2 regions of the Pseudomonas sp. Q1-7 genome follow, and region 1 is predicted to be linked to the other one. Evidence: predicted binding sites of a transcription regulator. Region 1 holds the regulator's gene; the other holds the start of a gene.
What was found. Region 1 encodes LexA, which represses DNA repair genes until DNA is damaged. Its sites were predicted from a motif close to CTGTNTNNNNANACAG; they were not measured.
Positions count from the first base shown of each region.

Region 2: imuA (translesion DNA synthesis-associated protein ImuA) is a predicted target of LexA. The motif match lies at 7,922-7,937, and genes of this name have one in related genera.

Region 1 is NZ_CP116304.1:2,474,257-2,484,803, forward strand. It holds gene fadB (fatty acid oxidation complex subunit alpha FadB) at 1-1,686, shown strand, start outside; gene fadA (acetyl-CoA C-acyltransferase FadA) at 1,706-2,881, shown strand; gene PJW05_RS11385 (DUF1653 domain-containing protein) at 3,043-3,279, shown strand; gene topA (type I DNA topoisomerase) at 3,397-6,003, shown strand; gene PJW05_RS11395 (DUF6586 family protein) at 6,070-6,588, shown strand; gene PJW05_RS11400 (hypothetical protein) at 6,660-6,893, shown strand; gene sulA (SOS-induced cell division inhibitor SulA) at 6,974-7,447, opposite strand; gene lexA (transcriptional repressor LexA) at 7,458-8,069, opposite strand; gene PJW05_RS11415 (TetR/AcrR family transcriptional regulator) at 8,302-9,009, shown strand; gene PJW05_RS11420 (L,D-transpeptidase) at 9,054-9,578, shown strand; gene nagZ (beta-N-acetylhexosaminidase) at 9,588-10,547, shown strand, end outside.
Region 2 is NZ_CP116304.1:4,417,035-4,427,581, forward strand. It holds gene rmuC (DNA recombination protein RmuC) at 1-98, opposite strand, end outside; gene PJW05_RS20460 (tetratricopeptide repeat protein) at 265-675, opposite strand; gene PJW05_RS20465 (GreA/GreB family elongation factor) at 1,256-1,738, shown strand; gene PJW05_RS20470 (hypothetical protein) at 1,767-2,174, shown strand; gene PJW05_RS20475 (hypothetical protein) at 2,300-2,476, shown strand; gene PJW05_RS20480 (error-prone DNA polymerase) at 2,695-5,778, opposite strand; gene PJW05_RS20485 (Y-family DNA polymerase) at 5,775-7,196, opposite strand; gene imuA (translesion DNA synthesis-associated protein ImuA) at 7,204-7,818, opposite strand; gene PJW05_RS20495 (AMP-binding protein) at 8,002-10,547, opposite strand, start outside.

The sequences.
Region 1 (10,547 bases):
CTTCCGCGCATCATCGGTACCGACAACGCCATCGAGTGGATTGCTTCGGGCAAGGAAAACCGTGCCGAGGACGCCCTGAAAGTCGGCGCCGTCGACGCCGTGGTCGCTCCCGAGCTGCTGCAGGCCGGTGCTCTGGACCTGGTCAAGCGCGCCATCTCCGGCGAGCTGGACTTCAAGGCCAAGCGTCAGCCCAAGCTGGAAAAGCTCAAACTCAACGCCATCGAGCAGATGATGGCCTTCGAAACCGCCAAGGGCTTCGTCGCCGGCCAGGCCGGTCCGAACTACCCGGCTCCGGTAGAGGCCATCAAGACCATCCAGAAGGCTGCCAACTTTGGCCGCGACAAGGCGCTGGAAGTCGAGGCCGCCGGATTCGTGAAGCTGGCCAAGACTTCGGTCGCTACCAGCCTGATCGGTTTGTTCCTGAATGACCAGGAGCTGAAGAAGAAAGCCAAGCAGCACGACGAAATCGCCCGCGACGTGAAACTGGCCGCCGTGCTCGGCGCCGGCATCATGGGGGGCGGCATCGCCTATCAGTCCGCCTCCAAGGGCACTCCGATCCTGATGAAGGATATCCGTGAAGAGGGTATCCAGATGGGGCTGAAGGAAGCTTCGAAACTGCTTGGAAAGCGCGTCGAGAAAGGTCGCATGAAGCCTGAGAAGATGGCTGAAGCCCTGAATGCGATCCGCCCGACTATGTCCTACGGCGATTTCGTCAACGTCGATATCGTGGTCGAAGCCGTCGTCGAGAACCCGAAGGTCAAGCACGCCGTGCTGGCCGAAGTGGAAGGACACGTTCGCGAAGACGCCATCATCGCCTCCAACACCTCCACGATCTCCATCAGCTACCTGGCCCAGGCCCTGAAGCGTCCGGAGAATTTCGTCGGCATGCACTTCTTCAACCCCGTGCACATGATGCCGCTGGTGGAAGTGATCCGTGGCGAGAAGTCCAGCGAAGTGGCCGTGGCCACCACCGTTGCCTACGCCAAGAAGATGGGCAAGAACCCCATCGTGGTAAACGACTGCCCCGGCTTCCTGGTCAACCGCGTGCTGTTCCCGTACTTCGGTGGCTTCGCCAAGCTGCTGGAATTCGGCGTGGACTTTGTCCGTATCGACAAGATCATGGAGAAGTTCGGCTGGCCCATGGGACCGGCCTACCTGTCCGACGTGGTCGGTATCGACACCGGCCACCACGGCCGTGACGTGATGGCCGAAGGCTTCCCGGATCGCATGGCCGTGGAAGGCAAGACCGCCGTCGACGTGATGTACGAGGCCAACCGCCTGGGTCAGAAGAACGGCAAGGGCTTCTACGCCTACGAGACCGACAAGCGCGGCAAGCCGAAGAAGGTATCCGATCCGGTCGCCTACGAAGTGCTGAAGCCCATCGTCAAGGAGCAGCGTGAGCTGACCGACGAGGACATCATCAACTTCATGATGATCCCGCTGTGCCTGGAAACCGTGCGCTGCCTGGAAGACGGCATTGTCTCGTCCGCTGCCGAGGCCGACATGGGCCTGATCTACGGCATTGGCTTCCCGCCCTTCCGCGGTGGTGCGCTGCGCTACATCGATAGCGTCGGTGTGGCCGAGTTCGTGGCTATTGCCGACAAGTACGCCGACCAGGGCGCGCTGTACCACCCGACCGCCAAGCTTCGCGAAATGGCCAAGAACGGCCAGAAGTTTTTCGGCTAATTGAGCGAGAGTGAAGAATATGAGCCTGAATCCTAGAGATGCAGTCATTGTCGACTTCGGCCGCACCCCGATGGGTCGCTCCAAGGGTGGCATGCACCGCAACACCCGCGCCGAGGACATGTCGGCGCACCTGATCAGCAAGCTGCTGGAGCGCAACACCAAGGTCGATCCGGCGGAAGTCGAAGATGTGATCTGGGGCTGCGTGAACCAGACCCTGGAACAGGGGTGGAACATCGCGCGCATGGCCTCGCTGATGACCCAGATCCCTCACACCAGTGCCGGCCAGACCGTCAGCCGCCTGTGTGGTTCCTCCATGAGTGCCCTGCACACCGCCGTGCAGGCCATCCAGACCGGCAACGGCGACGTATTCGTGGTCGGTGGCGTGGAGCACATGGGCCACGTCGGCATGATGCATGGCGTGGATCCGAACCCGCACCTGTCCCTGTACGCCGCCAAGGCGTCCGGCATGATGGGCCTGACCGCCGAAATGCTCGGCAAGATGCATGGCATCAGCCGTGAGGCCCAGGACCAGTTCGGCGTGCGTTCGCACCAGTTGGCGCACAAGGCCACCGTCGAAGGCAAGTTCAAGGATGAAATCATCCCGATGCAGGGCTACGACGAGAACGGTTTCCTGAAGGTGTTCGACTTCGACGAAACCATTCGTCCGGAAACCACCCTGGAAGGCCTGGCTTCCCTGAAGCCGGCATTCAACCCCAAAGGCGGCACCGTGACCGCGGGTACTTCCTCGCAGATCACCGACGGCGCTTCCTGCATGATCGTGATGAGCGCCCAGCGGGCCCAGGACCTCGGCATCCAGCCGATGGCCGTGGTGCGTGCCATGGCGGTCGCCGGCGTTGACCCGGCAATCATGGGCTATGGTCCGGTGCCGTCCACCAAGAAGGCGCTGCAGCGTGCTGGCCTGACCATCGACGACATCGACTTCGTCGAGCTCAACGAAGCCTTTGCCGCCCAGGCCCTGCCGGTGCTGAAGGACCTCAAACTCCTCGACAAGATGGAGCAGAAGGTCAACCTTCACGGTGGCGCCATCGCTCTGGGTCACCCGTTCGGCTGCTCCGGTGCCCGTATCTCCGGCACCCTGCTGAACGTGATGAAGCAGAACGGCGGTACCCTGGGTGTGTCCACCATGTGCGTGGGCCTCGGCCAGGGCATCACCACCGTCTTCGAGCGCGTGTAAGCGCGAGCGGGACGAGAAACCGGGGCCTTGTGCCCCGGTTTTTGCTTTCATGTGGAGGAGGGTCGCAGGAATTTTCGTCCAAGGGCTGGCTTCGAGCCGAATCACACGGCACCATGCGCAACTTTTGCGGGATGGCCTGCATTCATCACTGTGAGGCAACCATGAGCCTGCAACCGGGTCTCTATCGTCACTACAAGGGGCAGCAATACCGGGTCATCGGTGTTGCCCGGCATTCCGAAACGGAAGAGGCGCTGGTGGTCTACCAGGCCCTCTACGGCGAATACGGCCTGTGGGTGCGGCCGCTCAGCATGTTCACCGAAACGGTTCAGGTGGATGGTGAGCAGATCGCGCGCTTCGCTCTGGTGAGCGCCGAGCCTGACCCCTTCCCACGCCCCTGAGGGGTGTGGAACCGGCCAGGGGCGCGCTTGACCGCGTCGCGTTGGCCACTATATATAGCGGTGCCGCGACAGGCGGCTCCCGCCTTTTACATTTTTCAATCAGGAACAGACCGATCAATGGGCAAATCGCTGGTCATCGTGGAATCCCCGGCCAAGGCCAAGACCATCAACAAGTACCTGGGCAGCCAGTACGTGGTGAAGTCGAGCATCGGCCATATCCGTGACCTCCCCACCAGCGGTTCCGCCAGTGCCGCCAAGGAGCCGGCCAAGCGGGGCAAGACCGCTGCCGAGGCTCCGGCGCTGTCCGCCAAGGAAAAGGCCAAGCGTCAGTTGATCGCGCGCATGGGCGTCGATCCCGAGCATGGCTGGAAGGCCAAGTACGAGATTCTGCCCGGCAAGGAAAAGGTGATCGAGGAACTGCGCCGCCTGGCCAAGGATGCCGACACCATCTATCTCGCAACCGACTTGGACCGCGAAGGGGAGGCCATCGCCTGGCACCTGCGGGAATCCATCGGGGGTGATGACAGCCGTTACAAGCGTGTGGTGTTCAACGAAATTACCAAGAAGGCCATCCAGGAAGCCTTCTCCCAGCCCGGCGACCTCGATATCAACCGCGTCAACGCTCAGCAGGCCCGTCGTTTCCTCGACCGTGTGGTGGGCTACATGGTTTCGCCGCTGCTGTGGCAGAAGATCGCCCGTGGCCTGTCCGCCGGGCGTGTACAGTCCGTGGCGGTCAAATTGGTGGTGGAGCGCGAGCGCGAGATCCGAGCCTTCGTGCCGGAAGAATATTGGGAAGTGCATGCCGACCTGGGAACGGCCAAGGACGCCAAGGTGCGTTTCGAGGTGGCTCGCGAGAACGGCGAAGCCTTCAAGCCGCTGAACGAAGCCCAGGCCATGGCAGCCCTGGAAAAGCTCAAGGCTTCCAGCTACACAGTGGCCAAGCGCGAGGATAAGCCGACATCCAGCCGTCCGTCCGCGCCCTTCATTACCTCTACCCTGCAGCAGGCCGCGAGCAATCGCCTGGGCTTCGGGGTGAAGAAGACCATGATGATGGCTCAGCGTCTCTACGAGGCCGGCTACATCACTTATATGCGTACCGACTCGACCAACCTCTCGGCCGACGCCATTTCCATGGTGCGCGGCTTCATCGAGGGCGAGTTTGGCCAGAAGTACCTGCCGTCCAAGCCCAATGTCTATTCCAGCAAGGAAGGTGCTCAGGAGGCTCACGAGGCGATTCGCCCGTCCGACGTCAACCTGCGCCCAAACCAACTGTCCGGCATGGAGCGTGATGCTGAGCGCCTGTACGACCTGATCTGGCGCCAGTTCGTGGCCTGCCAGATGCCGCCGGCCGAATACCTGTCCACCAGCGTCAGTGTCAACGCGGGCGCATTCGAGCTGCGCGCCAAGGGCCGCATCCTCAAGTTCGATGGCTACACCCGTGTTCTGCCGCAGCAGACCAGGCCGGGCGAAGACGACGTGCTGCCGGAAATGCGCGAAGGTGAACTGCTCAAGCTGCTCAAGCTCGACCCCAGCCAGCACTTCACCAAGCCGCCGGCTCGTTATTCCGAGGCCAGTCTGGTCAAGGAGCTGGAAAAGCGCGGCATCGGTCGCCCATCCACCTACGCGGCGATCATTTCCACCATTCAGGAGCGTGGCTACGTTACGGTGCACAACCGCCGTTTCTATGCGGAGAAGATGGGCGACATCGTCACCGAACGTCTGAATGAGAGCTTCGCCAACCTGATGGACTACGGCTTCACCGCCGGCATGGAAGAGCACCTGGACGATGTCGCCCAGGGTGAGCGGGACTGGAAACACCTGCTGGATGAGTTCTACGGTGACTTCAGAAAGAAGCTGGAGCTGGCTGAGGGTGCCGACAAGGGTATGCGTGCCAACCAGCCGACCCTGACTGATATCCCCTGCCGCGAATGCGCTCGTCCGATGATGATCCGTACCGCGTCCACCGGCGTGTTTCTCGGGTGCTCGGGCTATAGCCTGCCACCGAAAGAGCGATGCAAGGCCACCATCAATCTGGTGCCGGGTGACGAGATCGCTGCCGATGACGAGGGAGAGTCCGAGTCCCGCGTGTTACGCAGCAAACACCGCTGCCCCATCTGCGCCACCGCAATGGATGCTTACCTGCTGGACGAAACCCGCAAGCTGCACATTTGCGGCAACAACCCGGATTGTTCCGGCTACGAAATCGAGCAGGGCCAATACCGCATCAAAGGCTACGAAGGTCCGAGCCTGGAATGCGACAAGTGCGGGAGCGAGATGCAGCTCAAGACGGGCCGCTTCGGCAAGTTCTTCGGCTGTACCAACGCCAGCTGCAAGAACACCCGCAAGCTGCTGAAGAGTGGCGAGGCGGCGCCGCCGAAGATCGACCCGATTCGCATGCCCGAGCTGAAGTGCGAGAAGGTCGATGATATCTATGTATTGCGCGATGGCGCTTCCGGCCTGTTCCTGGCCGCCAGCCAGTTCCCGAAGAACCGCGAGACCCGCGCGCCGCTGGTGCAGGAACTGATTCCACACAAGGATGAGCTGGATGCCAAATACCACTACCTGCTCGATGCCCCGAAGAAGGACCCCGAAGGGCGTCCGGCTGTGATCCGCTTCAGCCGCAAGACCAAGGAGCAGTACGTGCAGACCGAGGTCGACGGCAAGCCCACTGGTTGGCGCGCCTTCTACGACGGCGGCAAGTGGAAGGTCGAGGACAAGCGCTGACCGACTGCAGCGCGCCCCACCGCGGGCGCGCATATACTGCCGGAGTCACTTGTGGAGGGCGCCGTCATGGCCCATGAGCTGTATACCCGCACCAACCAGAAACTCTTCTTCGCCGGCCTGTCACTGGAGTCCTGGCGCAAGGCGGAAGAGGGCAGGGCGATGAATGCCCAGGCGCTGGCGCAATCCGAGCGCGAGGCGTCGCTGTTCCATCTTTATGGTGCGCTGCTCGGTCTGTGCCATGAGATCGCCGGTTACTACCGCCTTCCCGAGGCGAGCGCACCACGCGTCGAGTTGTTGCTGACACCTGAGGTGCTGGCGGCGGCACCGAGTCCGGAGCTGGCCGAGTTGGTCGAGCTGGCACAGCAGGGGGAGACCTGGCTGGCCGAGCTGCTGGCTGCATACGGTGCCTTGTTCATGCCGCCCCAGGCGCCGAAGCAGGCCAAGGTCGATCCGACCTTGCCGCTGATCACCGCCGTCAGCGTGGAAGAGGAGGTGGAGCCGTTGTCGCGGGAGGTCCTGGAGTCCTGGCGGCAGAATCTGAAATCCCTGGCCTTGCGCTTCCGCGAAACCCTCAGCGAATGCTGATTTGATCGACGGACTAGGGCGTGCTGGCGGCTGGCTGGTACAATGGCCGCCTTTCGTGGAGAGATAAGCCTATGCCTACGTCCTTTCTGGAAATTGTCGAGCTACCCGACGGGCGCATTATCCTGCGTCGGGCTGATGACGAGGAGGCGTTGGTGACGCTGGACTTCTCCTCCGATGCCAAAGCCTTTCTCCAGGGGCATCACCTGGAAGTCGCCAAGGCCATGCTGAATGTCGGCGTGCAGATGGCCGGTCGACTGGCCGAGGGCGATATGGATCATCACGACGGACCACGCGTTCTGCATTGAAGTGTGGAGCCGAATCTTCCGTTGATTCGGTTACCGTCTGATGTCATCGGCCCTGGGTGTTCACCTGGGGCCGTTGCTTTTCAGCCCAGTTGAATGTTCAGGCTCTGGGCGCTGCCCTGGCGTGCGGCTTGTGCCAGTTGGCGTTTGGCTTTTTGTCCCAGTTGCAGCCAACTGACCACCGTATGACTGCGGCCCAGGCGCAACGCTTCGCATGCGAGTTCCAGTGCGCTCTGCTCGCCGCGCGGTTGCAGGAGCAGGATGCGCTCGCGGTTGAGGCCGGATTCGCGCAGCCAGTCGCGGGTCAGGCCTGCAGGGGCGCCAATCAAAGTCAGCCAGCGGGCATCCTGTTCTTCGCTCAGTTCCCGCAGCACCGAGGCCAGCAAGTTCCGGCAGTGGCTGGTGGCACCGCGCAGCGAGAGCTCGCTGAAGGCTTCCGGTTCCTCTGGGCCGGGTTCTTCCACGACATCGGTCAGCATCGGCACTACGGGATTGGCCAGGATGGCGTCGTGGAACAGGGGGAGCTGTGACCGGCCAAGCGACTGCGGGAACTGCATAAAGCCTCCTTTAACGGCGGATCACGCCGACACTCAAACCTTCTATCACCAGGTCCTGCTTTTCCAAGCTCACCTCAATGGGGGCGAACTCGGGGTTCTCGGCAATCAGCCAGACCTTGTCGCCCTCGCGCTTGAAGCGCTTGACGGTGACTTCATCGCCCAGGCGAGCTACTACCACTTGGCCATTGCGGGCCTCGCGGGTACTGTGCACGGCGAGCAGGTCGCCATCGTAGATACCGATGTCCTTCATGGACATGCCGCGAACGCGCAGCAGGTAGTCGGCGCGGGGGTGGAAGAAGTCGGGGTTTATTCGGCAGGATTCTTCGATGTTCTGCTGGGCGAGAATGGGCGCGCCGGCGGCGACCCGGCCAATCACCGGCAGGCCGTCGTCTTCATTGTTCCCGGGTTCGAAACCGGGAATGCGGATGCCACGGGAGGCGCCGGGCGTCATTTCGATGGCGCCCTTGCGAGCCAGGGCCTTGAGGTGCTCTTCGGCGGCGTTGGGCGACTTGAAGCCAAGTTCCTGGGCAATTTCTGCCCGGGTCGGAGGAAACCCGTTGTCTTCAAGGCAGCGCTTGATGAATGCGAGAATCTCGGCTTGGCGGGGCGTCAGTTTCAGCATGGCGGCGCTCTGTTTTTATATACAGTGACTGGGATTATATACAGTGATCCAGTCTTGGCAATGCTTGTTTTCTGGAATGGTTGGAAAGCGGGAAGGGTTATGAGCAGGTGAGGCTTCCCGTGATCGGGCGGCTGGGAGGGTGACCGTTGCGTCGGATGGTGGCGTGTACGGCTTGACAAGCTGACCGGCTGAAACGTATGTTTCAAACAAGTGTTTGTCAGGCGGAGGAGCCATGGCCCAGTCGGAAACCGTTGAACGCATTCTGGATGCTGCGGAACAGCTGTTCGCGGAAAAAGGCTTCGCCGAGACCTCGTTGCGCCTGATCACCAGCAAGGCAGGAGTCAACCTGGCTGCGGTGAACTATCACTTCGGCTCGAAGAAGGCGCTGATCCAGGCCGTGTTCTCGCGCTTTCTCGGTCCGTTCTGCCAGAGCCTGGAGCGCGAACTGGACCGTCGCCAAGCCAAGGCCGAGAGCAAGGCCAGCCTCGAAGAACTGCTGGAAATGCTCGTCGAGCAGGCCCTGGCGGTAAAACCGCGTAGCGGCAATGACCTGTCGATCTTCATGCGTCTGCTCGGACTTGCATTCAGTCAGAGCCAGGGCCACTTGCGCAAGTACCTGGAAGAGGTTTACGGCAAGGTTTTCCGTCGTTATATGCTGCTGGTCAACGAGTCGGCGCCCAAGGTGCCGCCTCTGGAGCTGTTTTGGCGCGTACATTTCATGCTCGGCGCGGCGGCTTTCAGCATGTCGGGCATCAAGGCGCTGCGCGCCATGGCGGAGAATGATTTCGGCGTGAACACCTCCATCGAGCAGGTGATGCGCCTGATGGTGCCTTTCCTGGCGGCCGGTATGCGCGCTGAAACCGGCGTCACCGACGAGACGCTGGCCGCTGCGGTGCTGAAACCTCGCAGCAAGGCCCCGGTGGCACCAGCCAAGGCTTAAAACCATATGGGCTCGGGCGAGCCGATCGGCTAAGCTTGCGGCCCATGCAAAACCTCGATCTGCTGCATATTTCCATTGCCGACCAACAGCTCTACGGGTTCGCCGAAGGGCGTCTGGTGCTGCGCATGCCGGTTTCCACCGCCCTGAACGGTCCCGGCGAAACCAATGGTTCCAATTGCACGCCCCGTGGGCTGCATCAGGTTCGTGCGCGAATTGGTGACGGCCTGCCCCTAGGGGCGGTACTGCGTGGCCGGCGCTGGACTGGTGAAGTCTGGGATCCCGAGTTGCACGAGCGCTTCCCGGGGCGCGACTGGATCCTCAGTCGCATCCTCTGGCTGAGCGGCTGCGAACCCGGCCGCAATCGCCTTGGGGCGGTCGACAGCTTCCGTCGCTACATCTACTTGCACGGCACGCCGGACACCGAGCCCATGGGCGTACCCCGTTCCCATGGGTGCATTCGTCTGCGCAATACCGATGTGCTGGAACTCTTCGAGCGCGTGCCCGTCCACTGTGCGGTGCGCATCGACGAAGCGCCTTGCCCGGCTTGGGCGATGGCATCCCTCTCTTAAGGATTTTTCATGCAAGGTTCCCTGATGCTGGATATCGGTGGCACCTGGCTGACCGCCGAGGATCGGCAGATCCTCCGTCAGCCGGAAGTTGCCGGCTTGATCATCTTCGCCCGCAATATCGAGAGCCCGCGTCAGGTGCGCGAGCTCTGCTCATCCATCCGTGCCGTTCGTCCGGACCTGATTCTTGCCGTCGACCAGGAAGGTGGTCGCGTACAGCGCCTGCGCCAGGGGTTCCTGCGGCTGCCGGCGATGCGAGCGCTGGCGGACAACGACAATGCCGAGCAACTGGCCGAGCAGTGCGGCTGGTTGATGGCGACCGAAGTGCTGGCCGTGGGGCTGGATATCAGCTTCGCCCCGGTGCTGGACCTCGACCACCAGCGCAGCGCGGTGGTCGGTAGTCGCGCCTTCGAGGGCGACCCGGAGCGCGCAGCGCGCCTGGCCGGTGCCTTCATTCGTGGCCTGCGCCAGGCGGGCATGGCTGCCACCGGCAAGCACTTCCCTGGCCATGGTTGGGCGGAGGCCGATTCCCATGTGGCGATTCCCACCGACGAGCGCAGTCTGGAGCAGATCCGCCTGAGCGACCTGGTGCCCTTCGCGCGTCTGGCTTCCGAGCTGGACGGTATGATGCCGGCCCACGTGATATACCCGCAGGTGGACAATCAGCCGGCCGGGTTCTCCCGCCGTTGGCTGCAGGATATCCTGCGCGGCGAATTGAAATTCTCCGGTGTCATCTTCAGTGATGACCTGTCCATGGCCGGCGCCCATGTCGTTGGCGATGCCGCCGAACGTATCGAGGCGGCACTGAGCGCCGGTTGCGACATGGGATTGGTGTGTAACGACCGCGCCGCCGCCGAGCTGGCTCTCGCGCGTCTGCAGCGCCTGGGCGCCAAGCCCCCGGCCAGCCTGGCGAGGATGCGCCGGCGCGCCTTCCCCGGTACTGAGTACCGCCAGGATCCCCGCTGGCTGCAG
Region 2 (10,547 bases), 1.9 Mb from region 1:
AGCTGGCCGAGCTCGCGGTTTTCCTCGCGGCTGTCGTCCAGTTGCACGGCCAGGCCGTCCTGGGCCAACTGGGCATTGGCCAGACGCTCTTCGAGCAAGGTCCGTTCGGTTTGCAGAAGGCTGAGCTTGCGCTGCTGTTGCCAGGCGAACCCCAGCAGGGGCACCGCGGCGGCGAGCAGGCCGATCAACAGGTTGGGGATATCTAGGGGCATGAGCGGCTCCGCGCTGGAATGCCGGGAGTATACCCAGCGGCGCGCGGCGCGATCAGGATTGCAGCGGCAGGCGGCCGAGCAGGCGTCGGGCTTCGTGGGAACCCTGGGCGGCGGCCAGCTCCAGCCAATGGCGGGCCTGCTCCGGTGCGTTGATGCGTGGCTGGCTGCACAGGCGCCCCAGCTCCAGCTGCGCGCGACGGTCACCGGCGCGGGCGGCCTGACGCAGCATGTCCAGGCCGATGCGGCGGTCTCGCGGATTGCCGCAGTCGCGGCAGAGCATCTGCCCCAGGCGGCTCTGCGCCACCACCACGCCATCGCGTGCCGGTTGCTTGAGCAGCTTGCCGGCGAAGCGCTTCACGCTGGCGGCCTGGCCCAGGCGCGGGCTGTCCAGCAGCCAGAGGGCCACTCGGGTGGGCAGGGTTTGCGGGGTGGAAACCGAATCGGCGGGAACGCGGTATTTCATGAAACAGAGGCAGGTGGCCGGAAAGGCGCGCAACTCTACTCCTTTTTCCTGACAGGTAAAGTCTTGCAATTGCCGCGGGGCGCGATCTAGAGCAAGTGCTCGGGACAAATCCACAGAAGCTGTGGATAACTCTGTGAAGAAGATGCTCGAAACGTCACCAAGTGCTTATGGGTCGTGGCCTTCAGTCAAACTGGCGATTTTTTCGCCAATTATAAAACTCTTTATTTTTCATGTACTTATGAAGCAACCACGAAGAATCAAGGCCTTACGGTGGATTTCGACAGTCTTTGCCGAAGGCGCTCCGCTACTGTGCACAACTTGCAACTGTCAATACCTCATCCGCCCCGTTGCGGGGCATTTTTCCCCGGAATGCCGCTGGAACCTGTGTTGCACGGGCGTTCCAGGCGGCGACGAATGGCACGAAAAAGACCCTCCAGAGGGCCTCGGGCAAATGGTACGGACGTCCATCTGCGCCAACGCTGTGCACAGATTCATCGTCATCTTGTACGGACTCCGTTTCCCGCCGCCGCCCTCGGGCCCTTAGAATGCCTCGCCTGCCCCCGCCCGACAGCCTCCGCCCATGGACAAATCCCGCATCCACCGCCTGATCCTCGACACCCTCGCCGCCGACCTCGATCTGTTGCAGCGCGCGGCACAGACCGCCTACGAGGCGGCGACCCATGAGGAAAACATCGCCGAGAACAAGTACGACACCCTCGGCCTGGAGGCTTCCTACCTCGCCACCGGCCAGGCCCGCCGTGCCGCCGAGATCAGGCAGGCGCTGGCTCTTTTCCAGAGCCTCGTCCTGCGCCCGTTCGACCCGGCGCGGGGCATCCAGCTCGGCGCCCTGGTGCGGCTGGCCGCCGAGGACGGCAGCGAACAGCGGCTGTTCCTGGGCCCCGAGGCCGCCGGCCTGAAGGTGATGGAAGCCGGCGAGGAAATCACGGTGATCAGCCCCCGTTCGCCCTTGGGCCAGGCCCTGCTGGGCAAGCCCGAGGGGGCCGAGGTGACCCTGGTCATCGGCAATGGCCAACAGACCTTCGAGGTGCTGGAGGTACACTGAAGCTGCCGTCCACCGCTTCGGAGGCACCATGGCTCGCCCACGCCGCATCCTGCGCATCAGCTTCAACCCACTGGCCCTGACCCTCAGCGTCGCCCTGGGGGTGTGGCTCGGTTTCATCGCCATCGGCCTGACCGGCTTCCTCGGCTACCGGCTGTACATGGCCGACAACGCGGCCCCGGTGGCCCAGGTGTTCATCCCAGCGCCCGCGCCGCCCCGGCAGGCCCCCGCACCGACACCGCCGCCGAGCGTCGGCGAGGAACGCCTGCAGCAGTACGAGGACACCTACAACGCCGCCCAGCGCGCCGATAACGAACGCCTGGAACGGCTGGAGGAACAGCGCCGGCTGAGCGACGCCAAATGTCAGTTCTGGACCGAGCAGTACCGCAACGCACCGACCGAGAAGGCCAAGCGCAACATGGACCAGGAGTGCCGCTGAGCGGCACTCCGTCCGATTCCCGCCGACCACCCGACCAAAGGCGGCGGCCTTCAAGGGACCGTCATACGGAGACGGCTAGACTGAAACCGTGCGCCCTTCCACTTTGGCGCCAGAGGCGGTTCGCAATGGGTCCCGAAATTTTCATAGCCCTGATGGTCATGGGCTGGCTGCTGGCAGCGGTCGCGCTGCTGTGGGCCATGCTCAGGATCTCTCACCACCATCACCATCATCACCACCACGGCCGGCCTTCGCCGCCGCACTCCTCCCGCACCTTCCGGCGCCACAAGGCGACGTCGCACTGAGCGCTCGTGCGCTCGACCGGGAGTGAATTTCCACAGGCTGGCACATCCTGGTCGGATTAAATCCGCGAGCGGTGGGTGGACGTGCGGCGGGGGTGAGGGGCGCGTCAGGCCGGCGCGGAAGCCCCCGTACTAAAGGCTTCCATTCCGCACGGCAACAGCCGACTCAGCCACAGCCAATGTTTTCGCCTCACTAAGAACCTGCGGCGATCTACGCCGATCTAGTGGAAATCGCGGCTCTTCACATCGAGTCCGGACAGCAACGGCGTGAGGTCGTGCAGGCGACGGGCGATCAGGTGACGCACGCCGTCGACCGACTCCAGCCGGCCATCCACCTGCAGCAGTCGCGAGCCCACCAGCACGCGGCGCTGACGTTCCGCCAGGTCGTGCCAGACCACCACGTTGACCATGCCGTGTTCGTCTTCCAGGGTGACGAAAATCACTCCGCTGGCGGTTTGTGGGCGCTGTCGCCCCACCACTAGGCCGGCGACGCTGACCTGCCGGCCGTGCTCCACCGCCGGCAAGTCCCGCGAGCTGCGGCAGCGCCGCCGGCTCAGGGCGCCACGCAGCAGGGCGATGGGGTGCGGCCCGAGGGTCGTGCCCAGGGTGGCGTAGTCGGTAAGCAGGTCTTCCCCCACACTGGGCAGCGGCAGGGACACCTGCGCTTCTTCCGCTTCAGGCAGGCCATCGAAGAGCGGTGCCTGCGTCTCGACGCCCGCCACCGCCCAGCGTGCCCGATGCCGGTGTCCGGCCAGGCCGCGCAGGGCGCCGGAGTCGGCCAGACGCTCGCAGGCCCGGGCGTCCAGCCGGGCGCGCCGACTGAGGTCGCCGACGCTGGTGAAGGGCGCCGTCTGGCGAACCGCTTCGATGCGCCGGGCATCCTCCTCACGGAAGCCGCGCACCATCCGCAGCCCCAGGCGAATGACCGGATCGCCGCCCTGCCCCGGCGCCTCCAGGGAGCAGTCCCAGTCCGAATGGCGCACATCCACCGGACGGACCCCGATGCCGTGGCGGCGGGCATCCTGCAGCACCTGGTCGGGGCTGTAGAAGCCCATGGGCCAACTGTTGACCAGGGCACAGGCGAAGGCCGCCGGTTCATGGCATTTCAGCCAACTGCTGGCGTAGGTGAGCAGGGCGAAACTGGCCGCATGGGACTCGGGGAAGCCATAGCTGCCAAAGCCCTTGATCTGCTCGAAGATCCGTTCGATGAAGGCCTGTTGATACCCCTTGGCGAGCATGCGCGAGGTCAGCCGCTGGCGGTGGTGCTCCAGGCCGCCGTGACGCTTCCAGGCGGCCATGTTGCGGCGCAGTTCGTCGGCTTCGCCGGGCGTGTAGTCGGCGGCGACCATGGCCAGTTGCATCACCTGCTCCTGGAACAGGGGGACGCCCAGGGTGCGCTCGAACACGGGACGCAGCTCCCCGGACGGATACTCCACCTTTTCCAGCCCGTTGCGCCGCCGCAGGTAGGGATGGACCATGTCGCCCTGGATAGGCCCCGGCCGGACGATGGCGACCTGTATCACCAGGTCGTAGAACGTCTCGGGCTTGAGGCGCGGCAGCATGGACATCTGCGCCCGCGACTCGATCTGGAACACGCCGATGGTGTCGGCGCGGCTGATCATCGCGTAGGTGGCCGGGTCGTCCTGGGGCAGGGTCGCCAGGGTCCAGCGGGTGCCGCGATAACGCTCGATCAGGGCGAAGCAGCGGCGCAACGCGCTGAGCATCCCCAGGGCCAGCACGTCCACCTTGAGCAGGCCCACCAGGTCGAGGTCGTCCTTGTCCCACTGGATCACGGTGCGCTCGGCCATGCTCGCGTTTTCCACCGGCACCAGGCTGTCCAGCGGTGCCTCGGAAATCACGAAGCCGCCGGGGTGCTGGGACAGGTGGCGGGGAAAGCCGATCAGTTCGCCGGTCAGCGCCAGCACCCGGCGCAGCACCGGGCTGTCCGGGTCGAATCCCGCTTCCCGCAGGCGTTCCGCCGAGGGGGCCGTGTCGCTCCAGCCACCACAGCAATCGGCCAGGGCGTTGACCTGGTCGGGCGGCAGGCCGAGGGCCTTGGCCACATCGCGGATCGCCCCGGCGCCGTGGTAGGTGCTGACCACCGCGGTGAGCGCCGCCCGGTGCCGGCCGTAGCGACGAAAGACGTACTGGATCACCTCCTCGCGGCGTTCGTGCTCGAAGTCGACGTCGATGTCCGGCGGCTCGTTGCGCTCCCGGGACATGAAGCGTTCGAAGAGGAATTCGGCGCCGCCCTGGCAGGGGTCCAGCTCGGTGATGCCCAGCGCGAAGCACACCACCGAGTTGGCCGCCGAGCCACGTCCCTGGCAGAGGATGTCCTGGCTGCGGGCGTATTCGACGATGTCGGCCACGGTGAGGAAGTAACTCTCGTAGCCCAGCTCGGCGATCAGCGCCAGCTCCTTCTCCACCAGCATCCGCGCCTTTTCCGGCACCACGCCGGGCCAGCGCCGCCGCAGCCCCCGCTCGCTCAAGGCTCGCAGCCAGGTGGTCGGGCCGTAGCCATCCGGCACCAGCTCGCGGGGGTACTGGTAGCTCAATTCCCCCAACTGAAAGGTGCAGCGCCGGGCGATGCGCACCGACTCGGCCAGCAGCGCCGCCGGATAGAGAGCGGCCAGCCGCTCGCGCCGACGCAGGTGGCGCTCGCCGTTGGCAAAGAGCCGATGCCCGGCCTCGGCCACCGTGCAGTGGTGGCGCACGGCGGTCATGCAGTCCTGCAGGGCGCGGCGGCCACGGGCGTGCATATGCACATCCCCCGCCGCCACGGCAGGAACGCCGCAGCGTTCGGCCAGGGCCAGCAGACGCCCCAGGCGACCGGTATCGTCCGGGCCCTGGTGCAGCTCCACCGCCAGCCACAGCCGCTCGGGGAAGCACTGGCGCAGCCAGCGGCCTTCGCGGTCGTCGCCTTCATCGTCGGGCACCCAGAGGGCCAGCAGGCCGTCGCCGGGTTCGGCCAGGTCGTCCCGCAGCAGCCGATACTCGCCTTTCTTCGCCCGCCGCCGGGCTGCGCTCACCAGGCGGCAGAGGCGCTGGTAGCCGGCCAGGTTCTCCACCAGCAGCACCAGCCGTGGCCCACCCTCGACACGCATTTCGCTGCCGATCACCAGGGGCAACCCGGTTTGCCTGGAGGCCTGCCAGGCGCGGACGATACCGGCCAGGGTGCATTCGTCAGTGATCGCCAGGGCCTCGTAGCCATGTTGCCGAGCACGCCCGAACAGCTCGCTGGCACTGGAGGCGCCACGCTGGAAGCTGAAGTTGGACAGGCAGTGCAGTTCGGCGTAGGCGCTCATGCGAACCAGCCGTGCAGCAGCAGCGGCCCCTCCCCCTCCCCGCCCACCTCGCGGAAGGCCCAGCCACGCTGGCCGGCACGGGTCTCCACCCGGTAGTAGTCGCGACGCACATCACCGCCGTCCCACCAGCCGGACTCGATGCGCTCGGGGCCGGCAAGGATGCGCACACTGCCCACCCGCAGCGGCACCGGCTCCCGCAGCAACCAGCCGGGGCGGGGCGGACCGGGCGGGAGCGGCGTCTGCGGGCCGTCCGCATCCAGTTGCCAGGCACATTCGGGGCGGTGGTCGGCACGGGCGGCCAGGCGATGCACAGACTCATCCCCCAGCCGCGCCCGCAGGCGTTCGCGCAGTTGTTCCCAGGGCAGGGATTGCTGTGGGCGCTCGTCGAACAGCTCGCGGCGCTCCGGCACGAAGGCCGGCAGGTCCCGCGCCTGCAGGCGAAAGGCCCGCACCGGCGCCGGCACCTGCACGTGCTCCAGGCGGCCGCGGGCCAGTTCGAAGAGCATGGCCGCCTCGCGCTCGGCGCTGAGCAGGCCCACCGGCACCGGGGTATCGGCCTGGGTGCGGTGCTCCAGGTAGAGGGTGAAACGCTGCACGCCGCTGTCGCGGCCGGCGAGGAAGGCAGCCAGGTCAGCGGTGAGGCGGCGCAAGGGGAAAAGCAGCGCCTGGTGGGACTCCACGTCGAAATTCAGCTCGATGCGCACATCGAACTCGTCCGGTGGCCGGTAGCACTCCAGGGCCAGGTGACGCTCGCCAAGCAGTGTGTCCAGGTGCCGCAGTACCTCGGCGGGAAAGCGCCGGACCAGGGTTTCCCGTGGCAGCGCCACGACCTGGGCCAGGTCACGCAGCCCCATGCGCATGAAGGCAGTGGCGACATCGCGCGCCAGGCCGGCGCGCTCCACCGGCATCCGCCCCAGGGCTTCGCGCAGTTCATCCTGGCTCGTCACCACCAGACCGTCGCCGGCATTGGCCAGAACCCGCGCCGCCGCCGGGTTGGGCGCGACGACGATGCGATGGCGAAACCCCAGGGCCGCCAGTTCCCGCCGCAGACGCGCCTCGAAGCGCGGCCAGGGGCCGAACAGGGAAAGGCTCGACGCCACCTCCAGCAGCAGGCAGCGCGGGTAGTGCAGGCTGACCTGGGAGCTGAAGCCGTAGGCCCAGGCGGCGAGCAATTGCTCCCAGCGCGCGATGGCGGCGGGGTCGTATTCCACCAGGCGGAAAGCGCGGGTCAGGGCATGGGCGGCGGTCAGCGACTGGCCGGGGCGTAGCCCCAGTTCCCTGGCCGCCGGGTTGAGGGCGCGCAGCACCCGGCGCTGCGCGGTGCCGGTGACCAGCGCCAGGGGCGCCTCGGGATCGGGATGGCCGCGCAGCACGCCATCCAGCGCCAATTGCGGCAGCAATATGCAGGCCCAACGCATGCGGGCGTCACCGGGCCAGGGCGATGGGCGCCGCCGGTGGCAGGCCGCCCCGGCACTTGAGCACCCGCAACTGCGCCGGCTGGCCTTCGACGGCGATGCGCAGGGCCGCCGGCGAAGGGTTGAGAGCCGCCTCCAGCGGGCGAAAGGCGAAGGCCAGGGTCTGGCCGGTTTCGGCGGCCACCTGCAAACGGCGCAGGGCACGGTCGTCGGCCTGCTGCGGCCAGCACAGCACCGCACCGCAGCTGCCGGAGCGCAGGCACTGCTCGGCGGCCCAGAGGGCGTCGCGGCCACTGGCCTCCACCAGCGCCAGCCAGCGCAGGTCCACGCCGGCCGCCTGCCAGGCCTGTGGATAAGGAATATGCGGCGGCGCCACCAGCACCACCCGTTCGGCACTGGCGGTCAGCCGCGCCAGGGTGGGCCAGAGCAGACCCAGCTCGCCCAGCCCCGCCGCCGGCACGAGGATTTCGCTGAGGGCGGCCTCCGGCCAGCCAGCGCCGGGAAGGACCCTGTCCAGGGCGGCGAGCCCCGTGGGCTGGTCGCGGCCGGCCGGCTTCGCGCCGGGCTGGCCTTTCCACACCCGCCGCTCGTTGAACAGGGACTCGAGGGCAACGACAGCGCCCATCAGCGCGGCCCATTGCCGGAAGAGAAAAACGGCAGCCCCGGGGAAGGGCTGCCGAAAGGGCCAGGAACAATCACCAAGGCCATTGGGGGAAATCCTACGAATACTGTATTTATATACAGTAAATCGTGCAGACTTCCCTACGTCAATCCGGGAAGACGGAAGGCAGGTTTCCGGAAAGCGCCGTCAGCTCCAGCTCAGCGTGCGCTCCGACTCATCCAGGCGTTCCAGCAGCGCGGCCCGGGTCGCCTCCCGCAGCCTGACCGACTCCGGCCAGCCCGGCCCCTCCGCCAGCAAAGGCGTGCATACGCTGACATGGATCGCCCCACGGAGCGGGAACCACTGGCCGTCGCGCAGCACGGTGCGCGTGCCGCGGATGGCCACCGGCAGCAAGGGCACGGCGGCATTCGCGGCCAGCACGAAGGCGCCCATGTGGAAGGAACGCAAACCCGGCTCACGGGTAAAGGTGCCCTCCGGGAAGAACAGCAACGACTGGCCAGCCCGCAGCGCCGACTCCAGTGCTGCGCTGTCCGCCACGCTGCGCTGCAGGTCGAAGCGCTCGACGAAGAAGGCCCCGAGCTTGCGCAGGAACAGGCTGGGAATCCACTGGCTCGCCAGTTCGCGCTTGGCGATGAAACCGAACCGTGGCGGCAGTGCGGCACAGAGGATGACGCCATCGAGATAGCTCGCATGGTTGGCCGCCAGCACGCAGGCCCCGTTCTCCGGCAGGTGCTCCAGCCCTTCGACACTGAACGGCACCCCGGCCATGCGGATGAACAGTCGCGCCGCCCAATGGACGAAGGCGCGGCAGCCGTTCCGGTGCGGCAGGATCGCCACGCCCAGCCAGATCAGCGGCGTGACCAGCCAGAACAGCAGCCAGACATAGACGGCATAGGCCAAGGTACGCCCCCCCTGCCAGCCACGGCCGAGATGCCCGCGCGCGGCCTGCAGCAGCAAGCGCAACACCTGGCGCCATGGCGCCAGGCGTGGCTGCCCTGCTTCACCGCGCTCGTACAGCTCGCGGCAGGCGGCCCGGCGAATCTTGCCGCTCGAGGTCTTCAGCACGCTCTGGGGCGGGACCAGGACGACCTCGTCGGGGGGCACGCCGACAAGGTCCACCACCCTGCGGTTGATCTCCAGCCGCAGGCGTTGCAGCGCCTCCTTGTCCTTCACCGGGGACTCCGCCATCACCACCAGGCGGTCGGTTCCGGTGGCCGGGTCACGACTGCCGAACACCGCGACACACCCCTTGCGCAGACCGCCCAGGTTGCCGACCGCCGCTTCGACGTCGTAGGGATAGATATTGCGCCCGGCCCGGATGATCAGGTCCTTCGCGCGGCCGGTGAGAAACACCTCGCCATCGGCCATGTAGGCAAGGTCGAGCGAGTCCATCCAGCCATCGCGCAGGACCCGGTCGGTTTCCTCCGGGGCCCGGTAGTAACCCGTGGTGGTCGACGGCCCGCTGAATTGCAGGTGGCCTTCCCGGCGTTCGGGAAGCTCGACGCGACGGTCGTCGACAATGCGAATCTGGTGGCCCGGCAGGGGGCGGCCGCACGCGACGAAGCTCAGCGTGGCGTCGTCTTCCGACGCGGGCGCGAGCGCCTCGCCGCGTAGCTGGAACGCCTCGCGCTGCACCCGATCGATCAGGGGCCCTCGGCCCAGGGGCGGGAAGGACACGCCCAGGGTGCCCTCGGCCAGGCCATAGACCGGCGTCAGTGCGCCGGGCGCCAGGCCGTAGCGCGCAAAACGCGCGGCAAAGCGCTCCAGGGTAGTCGGATTGATCGGTTCGGCACCGTTGAGGGCCAGGCGCCAGCAGCTCAGGTCCAGGCCCTCGAGCTCGCTTTCCGTGAGCTTGTTCAGGCACAGCTCATAGGCGAAGTTGGGCGCCGCCGACAGGGTGCCGCGATAACGGTCGATGGCCCACAGCCAGCGCGCCGGCCTGGACAGAAAGGCCAGGGGCGACATCAGCACCAGGTTGAATCCGTAGTAGAGGCTGCCCAGCCAGGCACCTATCAGGCCCATGTCGTGGTACATCGGCAGCCAGCTGACGAACAGGTCGTCCGGCCCCACCCGCAGCGCGCGCCCCATGGCACGCAGGTTGGCCAGCAGGCTGGCGTGGCTCACCATCACGCCCTTGGGCTGGCCGGTGCTGCCCGAGGTGTACTGCAGGAAGGCAATGGCGTCAGGCTGCCGCGCCGGGCTCACATACTCGCGCGCTTCGTCGCCCAGTTCGGCAACGCTGGCGATGCGCGCCAGGCTCGGGACCAGGGGGCGGAGCAGCCGGGCCAGCAGCTTCGCCTCGTCGACGGTGACCAGCATCCTGGCCTCGGCATTGCGCAGGATGCCGGCCTGGCGCTGCAGGTGGTCCTCGATCTGCGACAGACGCAGCGGCGGATAGATGGGGACCGGGATGCCGCCGGCCAGCAGGATGCCAAAGAAGCCCAGGAGAAAATCACGCCCGGTCGGCAGCATCAGCGCCACGGTCTGCCCCGCCAGCAGGCCGCCACGCTGCAGACCGGCCGCGACCGCCAGGGCATCCCGCTGCAGGTCGCCGTAACTGATGTCCTCCAGTTGTTCGTCGTCCCCCAGCAGGCGCACGTGGGTTTGCCGGGGATGCTGGCGCACATGCCAGTCCAGCACCTCGACCAGGGTAAGCGCGCTGTCCGGTGTCTGCCGCTCGCCCGTGGCGGGCGCGGAGAGGGGGCTGGAAAAGGACGGAGGTAGCGGCCCGG